3 regions of the Bacillus sp. T-10(2022) genome follow, and region 3 is predicted to be linked to each of the others. Evidence: riboswitches for the same ligand, from Rfam matches in the RefSeq annotation. Region 3 holds a riboswitch; each other region holds the start of a gene.
What was found. Region 3 has a riboswitch for cyclic di-AMP ahead of OSJ91_RS01450 (cation:dicarboxylate symporter family transporter). Riboswitches for the same ligand answer to the same signal wherever they lie in the genome.
Positions count from the first base shown of each region.

Region 1 (4,899 bases), 1.2 Mb from region 3:
AAGGGAAAAACTAGTGGCCACTCCCACACGTGGCTGGGATATGAATAAAAACATGTTCCCTGCAGCCCATATCAATCCCGGAATGATATTGCGAATCGTATATTTGTTAAACGGTTTATGTTTAAAAGTCAATAACAGACCGCCTATCACCATCCCTATCGCTTGAGGGAACAACGCTGACCACCCATCAACATCAAAAAGACGGGCCACGACCACATAAACCAAATAACCGAATGTCGAGATGAGGAGAATAACAATTCCTTTCTTCAAGTTTCCCGATTTGCCCTCTTTTGATTCTTTATCCTCCAGTGAGGTCAAGACAATTCCTATAATAATGAAGACTAATGCCAAGACGCCTAAAATGATTGCTTTCATTGTTGACCATTCGTTAAAAACGATGACCCCGAATAAAGTCGTTGAAATGAGCTGCATTCCAGTAGATATCGGCATTGTTTTGGATACTCCCATTAAATCAATGCTCTTAAGCTGATTAGCTTGTCCAACGGCCCAAAACAATCCAGAAACAACTCCGACTCCAAACACTAGCAATGACAACTTAATATCGGCAAAAATATAAACACCTATTGAAAAAATCAATGCGCCAATCGTTGTACCCAGTGTTTGACTATAGGGCCCACCCCCGAGTTTCACATTAAATAAAACGATGCTTCCCCAGAATATTGCCGGCAAGAGAGCTAATAATATATCCATATTCAACCCCCATATATGTAAGTTCAAAACTAAGCAAGTAAATTTCATTTTGTCTTTTTAATATGTTCGCTTTATTTGAATTGACCCTTGGTAATTTTATGAAGTGTTTTTGCAAAAATAGTTTTCAACACAAAAAGGGCTTCCGATGCTGATAAATATCGGGAGCGTTAGTTGGAGTAAACACAGCAGTACTGCTGTCTGGATTATAAAAAAAAGCAAACCTTATGCAGGTTTGCTTCCAGTTTTGTTGACAAAAGGGGGTCTATCTAAAATTTTAAACATAGTTGATTGGAGCGGGTGTACGAGACTCCTGCGGGAATAGCGAGTCCAAGGGAGACCCCACAGGCGCAAGTGCGCCGAGGAGGCTCCCGGACCGCCCGCGGAAAGCGAGTGCCTGGAGAGGAAATCAACGTCCAAATTTGTACAAGCAAAAAAAACTGTAGACAAACCTTATGTAGGTTTGCTTCCAATTATAGATATGGAACTTATTTCTTCAAATGATATGGCACTGTCGTAACAACCACATTTCTTTTATAAAGTAAGTAGGCGCGGATCAGTAAACTTGATTGGTTATGAAGTATATTGTGCCAGCCCTTCTTCGGAATGAATTGGGGGATGATCACCGTAACTTTATAATTGGATTCACTAGCCTTATGTTCAACTGTGTCCACAAATTTAGTTAGTGGCTGAATGATACTTCTGTAATAAGAATTCAGTGTAACGAGTCTGACATCCGGCTGCCATTTTTCCCACTTTTCTTCGAATTTCTTTTCGTCTTCTCTTTCAAAAGCGACATAAACGGCAATGACCTGATGTGCAGATAGAGATTTTGCATAATTTAAAGAGTTCTCAACCACATGAGTTATACCTGCCACAGGTACAATAATGATATTTCCTTCAATTGGTAAGATCGGCTCGCATGTTGTAATCCTTAGTTGGTCACCAACTGCTTCATAATGCTTTTTAATTCGATGAAAAATTAAAATGATGATAGGTAAAAAAATCAAAACAGGCCAAACCTGAGTAAATTTGGTTAAAAAGAATATCATCGTGACGATAAAGCTAATTATGGCACCAATTGAATTAATGGTTAATTTCATCATCCAGCCTTTTGGCTTTTCGCGAACCCATTTAACAATCATGCCAGTCTGGGACAACGTAAATGGAATGAATACCCCTACCGCATAAAGCGGAATGAGATTTTCTGTATGTCCTTCAAATGCGACTATCAAGATGATGGATGCAAGTCCCAGTATGATGATTCCATTGGAATACCCTAATCGGTCCCCTCTGATCGTAAACGCCCTTGGTATGAATTTATCCTTTGCCAGGTTCACCGCAAGCAGAGGGAAAGCCGAATAGCCAGTATTGGCCGCAAGTATCAAGATCAAGGCAGTCGTACCTTGAATGAAGAAATACATGAAATTCCGTCCAAAGATCTCTTCAGCAATCTGGGAGACGACCGTTACCTCTGCGCTCGGAACAATGCTTAGATAATAGGCTAAGAATACAATTCCCGAAAATAATACAGCTAGCAATGAACCCATCGCTATTAAAGTTTTCGCAGCATTATTCGGGGCTGGATCTTTAAAGTTCGGGATTGCATTGGAAATCGCTTCGACTCCTGTCAATGCTGAGCTTCCTGATGCAAATGCCCTTAGCAGTATAAATAAACTGATGCCCGCGACCGGAGTCCCGATTGATGCATGCAATTCCGGTGAAACTCCTCCCGTCAAAATCTTGTAAATTCCAACACCAATCAAGATGAACAATGCTAAAACGAATAGGTACACCGGATAGGCCAAAACAGAGGCCGACTCCGTAACCCCCCGAAGGTTCAGGATTGTAAGTAGAATCACGAAAATGATGGCTATGACCACATTATATGAATGCAGGCCGGGAAAAGCGGACGTGATTGCATCCGTACCTGCAGAAACACTAACAGCCACAGTTAATATATAATCGACCAGCAAAGATCCTCCGGCTATCAGCCCTGGATTGACACCTAAATTGTTTTTTGAAACTACATATGCCCCCCCGCCATGCGGATAAGCGAAAATGATTTGTCTATAGGACAAAATCAAAGCAGTTAACAGGATCAATACTCCGATCGCGATAGGGATTGAATACCAGAATGCTGCAGCACCGACCGTGATCAGAACGATCAATATTTGCTCCGGTCCATATGCAACCGAAGACAAAGCATCAGAAGATAATATCGCCAAAGCCTTTGTTTTGTTAAGCTTTTGTTCACCAAGTGCATTTGACTTTAAAGGTCTCCCTATCAAGAACCTTTTTATAGAAGATAACATCAAGAATTCACCACCATAGTTAATTTATAAGTTTATGTTGCCCAGCTGTAGCAAAAAACAAGACGAAACACAAAAATGCCTACAAGTCATAGCTAAATAGACCTGTAGACATTAATTTTTTTGTCTAACAAGCTCCACCTTCCTTCTCATATAACGCTTACGAGGTTAGCTGTCGGATTCGGACCTAAGAGTAGCCCTACCTTTTAAAAAGGATTCACCCCTTGGATTGTAAACAATCCCAATAACGGGTCCCCCGCACCATAAGGTTTAAGCGATTTAGAAATATGAAACTGTTGATTATCATACTCCCGTGAAATGGAAAAGTAAATGAAAATTTTGCTCAAAAATAAAATATTATTTGTAAGTGAGGTTTTGTTCTTGACGTATAGAACATAAGTCTTCCAAACTCATGGATTTGAAGGAAGGATAAGAGGTAAATAAACGGTTAAAAAGAAAATAATCAAGGAGTCAATGAACAAAAGGTGGTCCGAAAGGGTAAAATGATCAGCCACATGGAGATGCCGAGGCGAAATTAAACAGATCTGCCCCAGCTTGGATAGTCATTAATTCCCGTCCAATCGGGGGCATTATTCAACTGATCCACCCTATTAGTTCCTTCCTTCTTGAATTGGTCTCAAATTGCTTTTTTTAAAGACAAAGTATTTCTGGCCAAGATAGTTAAGTACTGTATAACAGATTGTTCCTATCAGCACAGCCACATTTTGTTGTATGGATAAAGAAACGGATCCTTCCAGTGATTCTGCAATGGCTTGGCCTATAGAATAAGCGGCGGAATAACAAATCAGGATGACGCAAAAGAAACGGGCAACTCCTCGCCGCCATTCTATGTCGCTTTTAAAAGTAAAAGTCCTGTTCAAAAGAAAACTCGTTACAGCTCCCGTGCCATTGCCGAAAAAGGTTGAGACCCAGTAAGATAATTCAAGAACATTCATAAGAAAAAGCATGATGGAAAGTCCAACCGCTGTATTGACTATTCCAACCAATAAAAAGCGGATAAAGGAGTTAGTGTGTTTTAGATAGTTTTTCAATACTGTTCCGTTCATTGTCTAGTTGCTCCCGTTTTGTTAAATCGAGCGGATTAAATAAATCCAGATCAACAATATATTTAGGCCGGCGTTTGGATTCATTATAGATTTTACCGATATATTCCCCAATCAAGCCGACAGCAATCAACTGCAGTCCGCCGATCAACCATATGGAGGTGATTAATGAGGTCCAACCAGTTTCGGTCTGTCCATAAAACTTTAACCATAAAAAGTAAGACCCAAAGAGTAAGCTAATGAAAAAGGAAAGACATCCTAGCCATAATACAAGCCGAATCGGTGTAACCGAAAAGGAAGTAATGCCATCAAGCGCAAAAGCAACCATCTTCTTAAATGGATATTTCGTTTCACCGGCCAATCTTTCTTTTCGGTCATAATAAACATTGTCCGTCTTAAACCCAATGAGCGGAACAATCCCCCGTAAAAATAGATTCGTTTCATCAAATCGTTCCAACTCCGCGATCGCCCTTTTGCTCATTAGCCGGAAATCGGCATGATTATAGACAAGGTTAACCCCCATCTTATTCATCAATTTATAAAAACCAGTTGCAGATGTTCGTTTAAAAAATGAATCAAGGTCCCTTTTCTGGCGGACACCATATACGATTTCACATCCTTCATTGAATTTACGAATGAATTCAGGGATGACTTGAATATCATCCTGTAAATCTGCATCAATGGAAATCACACAATCCGAGGCTTCCTTGGCTGTAAACAATCCTGCCAGTAGTGCATTTTGATGTCCTGCATTCCGGGAAAGCTTTAGCCCGCGAACAAATTCATTATTGATCGTTTCCTTATAAATGATCTTC
Region 1 covers NZ_CP113518.1:4,690,864-4,695,762, forward strand. The annotation lists gene OSJ91_RS23130 (RhaT/GlcU family sugar-proton symporter) at 1-711, opposite strand, end outside; gene OSJ91_RS23135 (APC family permease) at 1,197-3,023, opposite strand; cyclic di-AMP (ydaO/yuaA leader) riboswitch at 3,162-3,307, opposite strand; gene OSJ91_RS23140 (GtrA family protein) at 3,632-4,087, opposite strand; gene OSJ91_RS23145 (glycosyltransferase family 2 protein) at 4,047-4,899, opposite strand, start outside.
Region 1: it holds a riboswitch for cyclic di-AMP, as region 3 does, so the genes downstream of both, OSJ91_RS23135 (APC family permease) here and OSJ91_RS01450 (cation:dicarboxylate symporter family transporter) in region 3, are expected to answer to the same signal.

Region 2 (4,899 bases), 460 kb from region 3:
ATTAATTTTGTAATATACGACCTTGATGTTGTTACGAACATGGACCCTGCCATATTGACCACGAAGACAAGGGAATAGATGACCCAAATAGAAGAAGTCAATGGCAGCAATGCTATGAATACCGTGCGAAATAGGTCAAGTGCCACCATCAGATTCCGCTTATTTATCCGGTCGATCACGCTGCCTGCCCACACATTCGTTAATATGGAAGCCATCGGTTTAACGATATAAAGACCAGCTACCGCCAAGGCTGAATCAGTCATATCCAGAACGATTAAATTAAGGGCAATGAAATAAACCCAAGAACCAAAGTTGGAGATTCCTATTCCGCACAAAAGAATGGAAGGGTATTTCCAAGATACTAATGTATTTCTTAATTTCATCGCTTCTCCCCCTTTGACCGAATAATAAAAAACCCGGTCCCCCAGCAATGCGTCTCGGGACGAGATCAATTTGCGGTGCCCCCCCTAACTATCCTCGGCTGCCGTTCAAGGCTCTTTTGGAAAGTGGTCATTTCATTTACTTTTCTCCTCTTTACGCCTACTTAATTACTAAATTTTAACATTAATGTTTTTATAATGTAAATAACGCAAAAAAACTCATTCAAAATAAATGAGTTTAAAAGCAAAACAAGATATGGATTTTTCGCTCAGCGTTCCGGATAGAACACAGGAATACATAATTGAATACCGCTAATGAATGTTGGATTCAGTTGATTTACCTTAGGGAAAACAATTTTAAAAACGGATTCTTTTTCTTATCCGTTATCCTTAACTCATTCATGATGATTTGATCCTCATGATCGGCTATCCATTTCCTAAGTGCATCTTTATCCTGGCATTGTGTTAAATATGTTTGGCCACCCTTGCCTGTAGCATTAATAACATATCTATTGAACGTCTTCTCCATAATTGCCCGCCTTTTTAATAAAATGTATTGAATTTAAATAATAATGTACTGCTTTTACCTTTATCTTTTACAAAAGAAACATAATATATATGTTACAAATTTTGATTCGCAATAGCATGTTTTGTTTGAAACTATTGAATAAAGTACATCGATGCCGGTTATCATAATTGGATTAATCGAACCTATCATAATGTGCTAACTAATATTTGTCAATACGTTTTCTAAATGTAAATAAAACGTAAATTTTCAGTTTTGTTAAAGAAATATTTTTTTACGATTTAGGGGTTTACAACTGCTAAATGATGGGAGTAGAATACGTTTATCAATTTAATGCATTTCGGCCAAAACTCATGGAAAATGAGTACGGAGGACCCAATCATTTGGGGTTAATTCTGCCTTGCAGAAGGGATGAGATCAGCTCTTTCGCCATCCTACCCGTCAGCTAACTTCGTCGGCTAAAGCGAAGGAGGTCATAAGACCGCCTATTTCGGGAGCTTATTTTGCACGCTTTTTGTGACAAAACAGCAGTTCGAGGTTTTTCGCAGGTCTTTTTATTATGCCTTTAAAAAGATTCGAAAAGCAGATTGATGATTGAAATGTCATACAGTTTTACACAATTTTTTTATGGGTAGGGATGATCATTTGAGAATGACAAAATTGGATCCGCCAAAAATACTTGTACTCGGCTTTGCCATCCTGATACTTATTGGGGCCTATTTATTGACCCTGCCGATTTCCACAGAAAATGGAAATGGTCTTTCTTTTCTGGATGCTTTATTCACCTCGACTTCAGCTACATGTGTAACAGGACTGGTCGTAGTGGATACGGGATCGACCTTCACCACTTTTGGTGAGTTGGTCATCCTAACATTGATTCAGGTAGGCGGCTTAGGGTTCATGACATTTGCGACGTTTTTCTTTTTATTATTAGGCAAAAAGATTTCTTTAAAAGGCAGGTTACTCTTGCAGGAGTCCTTAAATAATCTATCCATGGCAGGTGTAGTCAGGTTAGTGAAACGGCTTTTAATTTTCACGGCCATCATTGAGGGCATGGGTGCCCTTATTTTATCGATTCGCTTTTCTTTTGACATGCCAATCGGCAAGGCGATCTATTACGGTGTTTTTCATTCCATCTCGAATTTCAATAATGCCGGCTTTGATTTAATGGGGGAATTCAGGAGTTTGACCCCTTATGTATCGGATCCATTCGTAACCCTTACCGTCGCCTTCCTCATCACGTTTGGCGGGATAGGCTTTATCGTGATGAATGAAATATACGAATATCGGAATACACATCGTTTATCCGTACATACGAAGATAGTTCTGACGACTAGCTTGACCCTTACGATTGCCGGCGCGATTATAATCTTTTTATTCGAGTTTGGTAACCCAAAGACATTGCAGCCTTTATCTTTCATGGGTAAAACGCTGTCGTCTTTATTTCAATCGGTATCACCACGGACGGCAGGCTCCAACACGCTGAATATCCCTGATTTAACTCAGCCTACATTACTGCTCATCATTTTCTTGATGTTCGTTGGGGCATCACCCGGATCGACTGGCGGCGGGATTAAAACGACTACATTGGCGACGCTTGTCGGAACGGTTTGGTCACAGATCAAAGGTAAGGGTGATGTGGTATTGTTCCGCCACCGCATCGTGAGTGAAACGATTTTTAAAGCATTATCCGTCACATTCATTGGTGTATTCGTGGTTTCAATCATCTCCATTCTGCTGACCATCACTGAAAGCGGAACTGACTTCTTGATGATTTTGTTCGAAGCCACTTCAGCTTTCGCCACCGTGGGACTTTCAATGGGTTTGACCCCAGAATTATCACCGGTTGGCCGGATGCTCATAATTTTCACGATGTTTGCAGGCCGGGTGGGTCCTTTGACTTTGGCCTTTGCTATCGCCATGAGGCGCAAGCCAGATCCGTTCCGCCGGCCAAAAGGGAAAATCATGATTGGTTAATAATGAATGGAGGAGTGTAAAAGATGGGAAAACGACAATACGCCGTGATAGGTTTAGGCAGATTTGGAACCAGTGTGGCCCATAGATTATATACGGCCGGTCAAGAGGTTTTGGGTATTGATGTCAACGAGGAAAGAGTCGAGAATGCGGAACTGAACGTTACCCATGCGGTCATGGCGGACACGACTGAAGAAGAGACATTGAAAGCAATCGGAATCCGTAATTTCGATTGTGTCATCGTAGCCATCGGAAATGACATGCAATCGAGCATTTTAACTACCTTGCTTTTAAAAGAGCTTGGGATCAAAAAGGTCATTGCCAAAGCACTTAATAAAAATCACGGTCAGGTGCTCACAAAAGTCGGTGCCGACTGGGTCATCTATCCTGAGAGGGATATGGGGGAACGGGTCGCGAATCAGCTCCTTTCCCCTAACATGCTGAACTATATAGAGCTCTCTAAAGAATACAATATCGAGGAAATCATCCTCCCCATGAGCATGAAGGGAAAAAGCCTCAGGGAGCTTGATTTACGGGCAAAATATAATATCAGCGTCATTGCCATCGTGAGTAATGGAGAAATTATCATTGCACCCTCACCGGATCAGGATATCCATGAAAAAGATATGCTTTTAGTGGTTGGCAATAAAGAAGATCTGGCCGTCTTTGCCAATATTGAATAATCCGGCAGGTTCCGGCTCTTGCTTTATGTAGCCCGATACCTATTTTGAATGCTAATACTACGAGAAGACCGCCATATGGAGGTCTTCTCGATGAAATTCATAACGAGCATCCCCGTGCCCTGGATATGTATGTATTATTTTATTGTACTGATCGCTTGGGCAAGAGTGGACTTTATCGTCACTTTATCAAAAGGCAGTTGAAGCTTAACGGCAGTCATGGCTATGTCCGGCCGAAGTCCTGAAAGGGTTGTTTGAATTCCGATCAAATGCAAGGATTCAATCAATTGAGACAGCTGGTGTGCGGATCCGCTGTCTATTGCATGAACGCCAGATAGGTCAATGAAAAGTCTGGTGACATTTTTTTCAGCGCACTTTTGTAAGGTGTTTTCAAGCAAGGACATGCCCCTCGCCGTGTCAATATCGCCTATCAGGGGAAGCAATGCCGTGTTATCTTTAAGGGAAATGATGGGCGTGCTCAATTCATCGATCGTTGCCTGTTGGGCTTTCATAATTTTATTGGCATATCTATGATTGGCTTCCGTAAACCTCTCCATTACTTCACTGAACACCTTCACCACTATCCGATACCAGGAGTTTATTTCCTCCTGTGTATATTGATCTCCATGCAATTTCACAAACCGGTCAATATAATCCAGGTATTGCTCTTGCGTTCGGAAAAACTCCCTCAATATAAAATAGATGGGTGTGTTTAAATGCTGCTCATCCTGACCGATATCTTCAATCCAATCACCAAGCTGCTTAAAGAATTCCCTCTCCTCTGTATCAAAGACCTGAAAGAAACGTAAATGGAATTCATTATTTTGCTGCTTAAGTTTTTTAATCACTTTGGGATCGGATGAACTATAAACACCCGCCTTATCACTTTTATTCAATGATGCGTACCAATCCTCAGTCAGTTGTGCTGCCACACCCAATAAAAAGGAATATAATTCTTTATTTACGTGCATAAACTCCTCCTATTTAGTTTTTTATAAAAAGCAATCGATAAATCTAACGCTGAAAACGGCATTGTCAGGGTATTGAAATATTATCAACAAAGTAAGCATCGAAGATAACCTCTTCCACACTTAAAATCTTATGCTCTGATGCCCAATTGCCCCTCTTTCCATATACCTTCCCAGCTGTTTTTGAAACCATGCAACCACTGTTTTTTTTAAAAAAAGATCAGCAAAAGCCTTCATCTATCATTCTGGTAAATCTACGTTCCTAAAATTCTATTGTATTGTTATAGTTTACCATTTTTATTTTTTGTTAACAATTTCCACGCAAAAAAGGACCTGATCCCAGATCCTCCGTTTAAAACCCTTTCGCCTTC
Region 2 covers NZ_CP113518.1:744,639-749,537, reverse strand. The annotation lists gene OSJ91_RS03590 (MFS transporter) at 1-383, opposite strand, end outside; gene OSJ91_RS03585 (hypothetical protein) at 718-909, opposite strand; cyclic di-AMP (ydaO/yuaA leader) riboswitch at 1,239-1,381, shown strand; gene OSJ91_RS03580 (TrkH family potassium uptake protein) at 1,558-2,883, shown strand; gene OSJ91_RS03575 (potassium channel family protein) at 2,907-3,563, shown strand; gene OSJ91_RS03570 (STAS domain-containing protein) at 3,698-4,531, opposite strand.
Region 2: it holds a riboswitch for cyclic di-AMP, as region 3 does, so the genes downstream of both, OSJ91_RS03580 (TrkH family potassium uptake protein) here and OSJ91_RS01450 (cation:dicarboxylate symporter family transporter) in region 3, are expected to answer to the same signal.

Region 3 (4,899 bases):
TAACGCTTTCCCATACCCTTTCTTTTCGATTGAAGATAATAAAGGCATCCGGCTCTTTAATATCTTTACCTGAAAAGTCATCATGCATTTCATCCATGTTTAAATAATCCCCTACGACCCATGCCGGTATCTCAATTTTCGTTCTTGTATACTTAACATGCCGAAAGGAAAAAACGAGCCCCTCTGCCAGGATATGAGCCAAGGAAGAAATGATTTCTGCCGGAATCGCCGTCAGCTCTCTTTTCTTTCTGATTCCAAGCCAATTCCTCTCTACTTTTAAAAGCTCCAGCTTTAGTGGAATCAGGCCTCCTAACATCTTATAATATGTCGAAAGAGAACGAAAATAAATTTTATTGAACCAGCCATCATCCTGGGCAAGGTACACAAATTGATTATTCAATTTACGGAAAAACGGAGGATCCAGATGAGTTTTTGCGTGCCCTAAATATAATAGTTCCGCTATTTCCCTTCCATCCAATTCATCCAACCCTTCTCTTTCTTCAAAATCGATCCAACAGAAATCTCCATATGCCCGGACATTTTCTTTAACTAGCTTCGCAATATCTTCAGATGAAGCACTCTCTAGCAGGACATTCAAATTGTATTCCCCGCCATTGAATTCATGTTTCAATAATAAGATGGAATCCAATGTATATGGCAGCGAATAGACGAATTCACGAAAATTGAGTCCATTGAAAAGGACAAACCGTTCGGAAGCCTGCATATACATATATAAGATATCATTGCTATCATTCTTCATAACCTGACCCCCTCCGAGCTCTTAATCAATAATGTTATTTTACCAAACTTTTGGGTTTTCACGTAAGTTATATAGCCCCCAATATTAATCATCATCAGCACCATGTGAATAATGCGAAACATGTACTCCATATTAACCAATATGTTAAGGAACACACTCGACAAACTAGAAATATCCATATTATAGTAAGAATGAAGATTTGGAGGATTAAATCATGGATAAAATTGAAAAAGGTTTTATCATTAATTCTTTTCATGGAGCCGCTTCCGTTTATGCTGATGCAACTAAAAAATTAGGTCTGTGGCAATCAGAGAATTATGCATTCGAAAAATATTTAAATCGGAAAGATGCAATCCTTGATATCGGATGCGGTACAGGAAGAACCACCTTCGCTCTATATAAAAAAGGATTCCAAAATCTAACGGGAATCGACCTGACTCCTGCCATGCTTAATGAAGCCGAAAAAATAGGGCATGAATATAACCTGGACATACCCTTTTTCCTTGGCGATGCAACCGACCTCCCTTTCAACGACACATCATTCGATAAAGCCATCTTCGCTTTTAATGGTTTAATGCAAATTCCCCAGCGAAAAAACCGCACATTGGCTTTAAAAGAAATCAACCGTATTTTAAAACCTGAAGGACTCTTCATTTTCACAACACATGACCGTGATAAAAACGAAAATTACCTGAACTTCTGGGAGCAAGAGGAAATGATTTGGTGTGTTGGTAAACAAGATGAGAGGCTTTATGAATTTGGGGATATTTTCACATCCGGAAAGACGCTTCAGGAAGATACTTACCTCCATATCCCAACTAAACTTGAAGTCCTTGAGTGCCTGGAGGAAGCACGGTTTACAGTCATCGAAAGCTTTTATCGAAGTGAATTATTCCATGAAAACGATGATGTCATCGCTTTCTCTTCCGATTGCCGCTTCTGGATCGTCCAAAAATAAGGTAGAACTTTTTAATTCAAAAAAAATCCAGAGTGAAATGTCACTCTGGATTTTTTGTATTAAGAAACTTGTTCTAATTCTTTTTTGGAAGGAGGGTTGAATTGACCTTCCCATTTAGAGATAACGATTGCCGCAAGTGAATTACCGATAACGTTTACTACTGTACGTCCCATATCAAGAATACGGTCGATACCGGCAATAAATGCTAGACCTTCAATAGGAATACCGACAGTTCCCAATGTCGCTAAAAGAACTACGAAAGATACACCTGGTACACCAGCAATCCCTTTGGATGTGATCATTAACACTAGCATCAGCGTAATTTGCTCATACACGCTTAAATCGATTCCGTACATTTGAGCAATGAAGATAGCTGCTAACGCTTGGTATAATGTAGAACCATCAAGGTTAAAAGAGTATCCAGTCGGGATAACAAATGTAGCAATATGTTTCGGACATCCCGCTTTCTCCATTTTTTCCATGATTTTCGGAAGAACCGCTTCAGAACTTGCAGTAGAGAAAGCAAGAATCAATTCTTCTTTTAGAAGTTTAATCAATGTAAAGATATTGAATCCTACAAATTTTGCAATAAGACCCAGGATGACAATTACAAAGAAAATCATTGTTCCGTAAACAGAAAGCGCTAACTTTCCTAACGGAATTAAAGATTCCAAACCGAACTTGGAGATAGTCACACCGATTAATGCAAATACACCGATAGGAGCGAATTTCATGACCATGTTAGTCAGGTAGAACATTCCTTCAGCTACACCTTGGAAGAAACGGAATACTGGTTTACCTTTTTCACCGATGGCCGCAATACTAAGTCCAAACAACACGGAGAAGAAAATGATCGCTAGCATATCGCCTTCTACCATTGCTTTAACTGGATTGGATGGTACGATGTGCACGAGTGTATCTACGAACGATTCATGCTGCTTAGTTTCTGCTGTATCAACATATGTGGAGATATCAGTTTGTTCCAGTTTATCCATATTCACACCAGCACCAGGCTGGATAATATTCGCTGAAATTAAACCAACAGCAATCGCTATCATAGTTACAACAACAAAGTATGATAATGATTTAGCACCTAGTTTACCTACCGCTTTCAAATCACCTACACCGGCAACTGCAACGATAAGGCTGGATACGATGATCGGCACTACGATCATTTTAATCATTCGTAGGAAAATGTCTCCGAATGGCTGTAAAAAGCTTTGGGCCGACTCATTACCATAAAAAATGGCACCAACGATAATCCCTAGAATTAAACCAATAAAAATTTGGCTAGCTAAACTTAATTTAAATTTCTTCATTTACTTTCCTCACCTTCCATAAAGTCTTTGATGCAAAAACATTTTTGTCTCGGTAAGGGAAACAAGATACTAATAAAAAGAAAGTAATTTTTCTTTTTTTGAAAAACTCTGTCTTTACGCCGAAAAAAAAGACACTTCATGTGTCGATTTCTTATTGGCGTGAATATTCACACATGTTCCCTTAAAGACGCTGACGAGGTTAGCTGTCGGGTTAGGAATTGGAAACACAAATGCCCTTTCATTTCTGAATTCACCCCTAGCGGATAAAATCCACAAAAATGGGTCCCCCGTTCTTGGAATAAGATTAAGCGAGTTAACTTATAATAAAATATTATACTAAAAATGATAATCTGTAAATATTAATTCGCATTAGTTCTAGAAAAAATCTTTAAATATGTCTGAATATTCTGCATTAAAGACTATTGTATCTATAATTACTCTTCCCGATTTTTAATCATATAAGTTATATTGATATATAATTAAGAACTAATTTGACATCACCTCTCTTGATGTAAGAAGCGGTTATTTTTCCAAAATGCCAAGCAACAGATATCTTACTTTTTCCCTAGAGGTGAATTTTTTATAAGTTGCCGCTTTCACTTTTTCAAATTGGATTGGGGTAATAAAATAAGAATGGTTCTTCGCCACATCCGGCTCCATTAGGATGACGTCACCCACCGACGGTCCCTTTATGATTTCTTGCATCCCTTCAGCCTTAAGCCCTTTTGTAATGTAATGTTTATCCACATAGCCTTTTTTAGTCAATTTGTAAACATAAGGCTGTTTATGGTATTGTACCGCCTCTATAGGAATGGAGGGTACACCTGCTTTCTCATTGGTTATTACAGTAAGGTTCACTTTGGATCCCACCAACAAAGCTTCCGTTTCTTCACCTTCCGATTCGATTAGTGCCTGAAATGGAAATCTGTTATCTTTTTTTAATGACGGCTCTTCAGCGGGATAGGAATGGATGCGGCCTATCTTCCCTTTCAATGCCGTTTTTGAATCAGAGGAACTTGCTTTTATAGTCATGCCCACTTCAGCCTTTTTCATTTCCTCTTCGGTGAAATCCCCTTCAATTGCCATATTTGTCGAAACAATGGATATAATGGGGTTATTCAGGTTTTTATTGATATTTTTAACTACACCATCAGCCTCACTCGTCGACATGATCGCACCGGACTGACCCTCAATTGAACTTAATTTAGCGTCAAGCATTTTCACTTTTTCATTCAAGCTGTTTTTTTCCAGTTCCTGCTTGTACATTTCTTGCTCAATGTTACTTTTAATAAGATCTGAGGAACTTGTTGTTATATCAATTTTCAAGTTTTTTTCCACCGATTCATCAATGGCTGCTTTTTCAGGGTTACTGGTCAGGTTCCCTTGATAAGACCTCAACTTCCCTATGTATTCCTCAATCCCTGCAATTTCTCCCTCAGCTTCCGTTTTCTCCGCTTCTATATTCGCTTTAAGAGCATCAAGTTCAGTCGTCGTATACTCAAACAACGAGGAGCCAGCCGTAATCGCATCGCCTTCTTTAACAAGGAATTTCTTAAAATCATTTTTCTTGGTGTCAAAATAAATATCATACTCTTCTACAGGTTTAATTACCCCATTTGTTTGAATAGTATCCGTAATTGTATCTTTTTTTACCTTTGTCCAGTTTTCAACGAAAACAGTTCGTTCCACTTTGCTTTCTTTTTTTTCAATAAGGTATAAATTAACGGTTATTAACACTACCGACGCAATGGAGACCGCCGCCATTTTCCATTTCCCGCTCATTCATTTCACCCGCCTTATACAAATACGCCAACTTGGATGTATGCTAAAAAGGCTTTAACAAACCATGTGGCCAGATACAA
Region 3 covers NZ_CP113518.1:287,261-292,159, reverse strand. The annotation lists gene OSJ91_RS01460 (hypothetical protein) at 1-760, opposite strand, end outside; gene OSJ91_RS01455 (class I SAM-dependent methyltransferase) at 975-1,718, shown strand; gene OSJ91_RS01450 (cation:dicarboxylate symporter family transporter) at 1,778-3,037, opposite strand; cyclic di-AMP (ydaO/yuaA leader) riboswitch at 3,211-3,358, opposite strand; gene OSJ91_RS01445 (efflux RND transporter periplasmic adaptor subunit) at 3,560-4,819, opposite strand; gene OSJ91_RS01440 (hypothetical protein) at 4,834-4,899, opposite strand, start outside.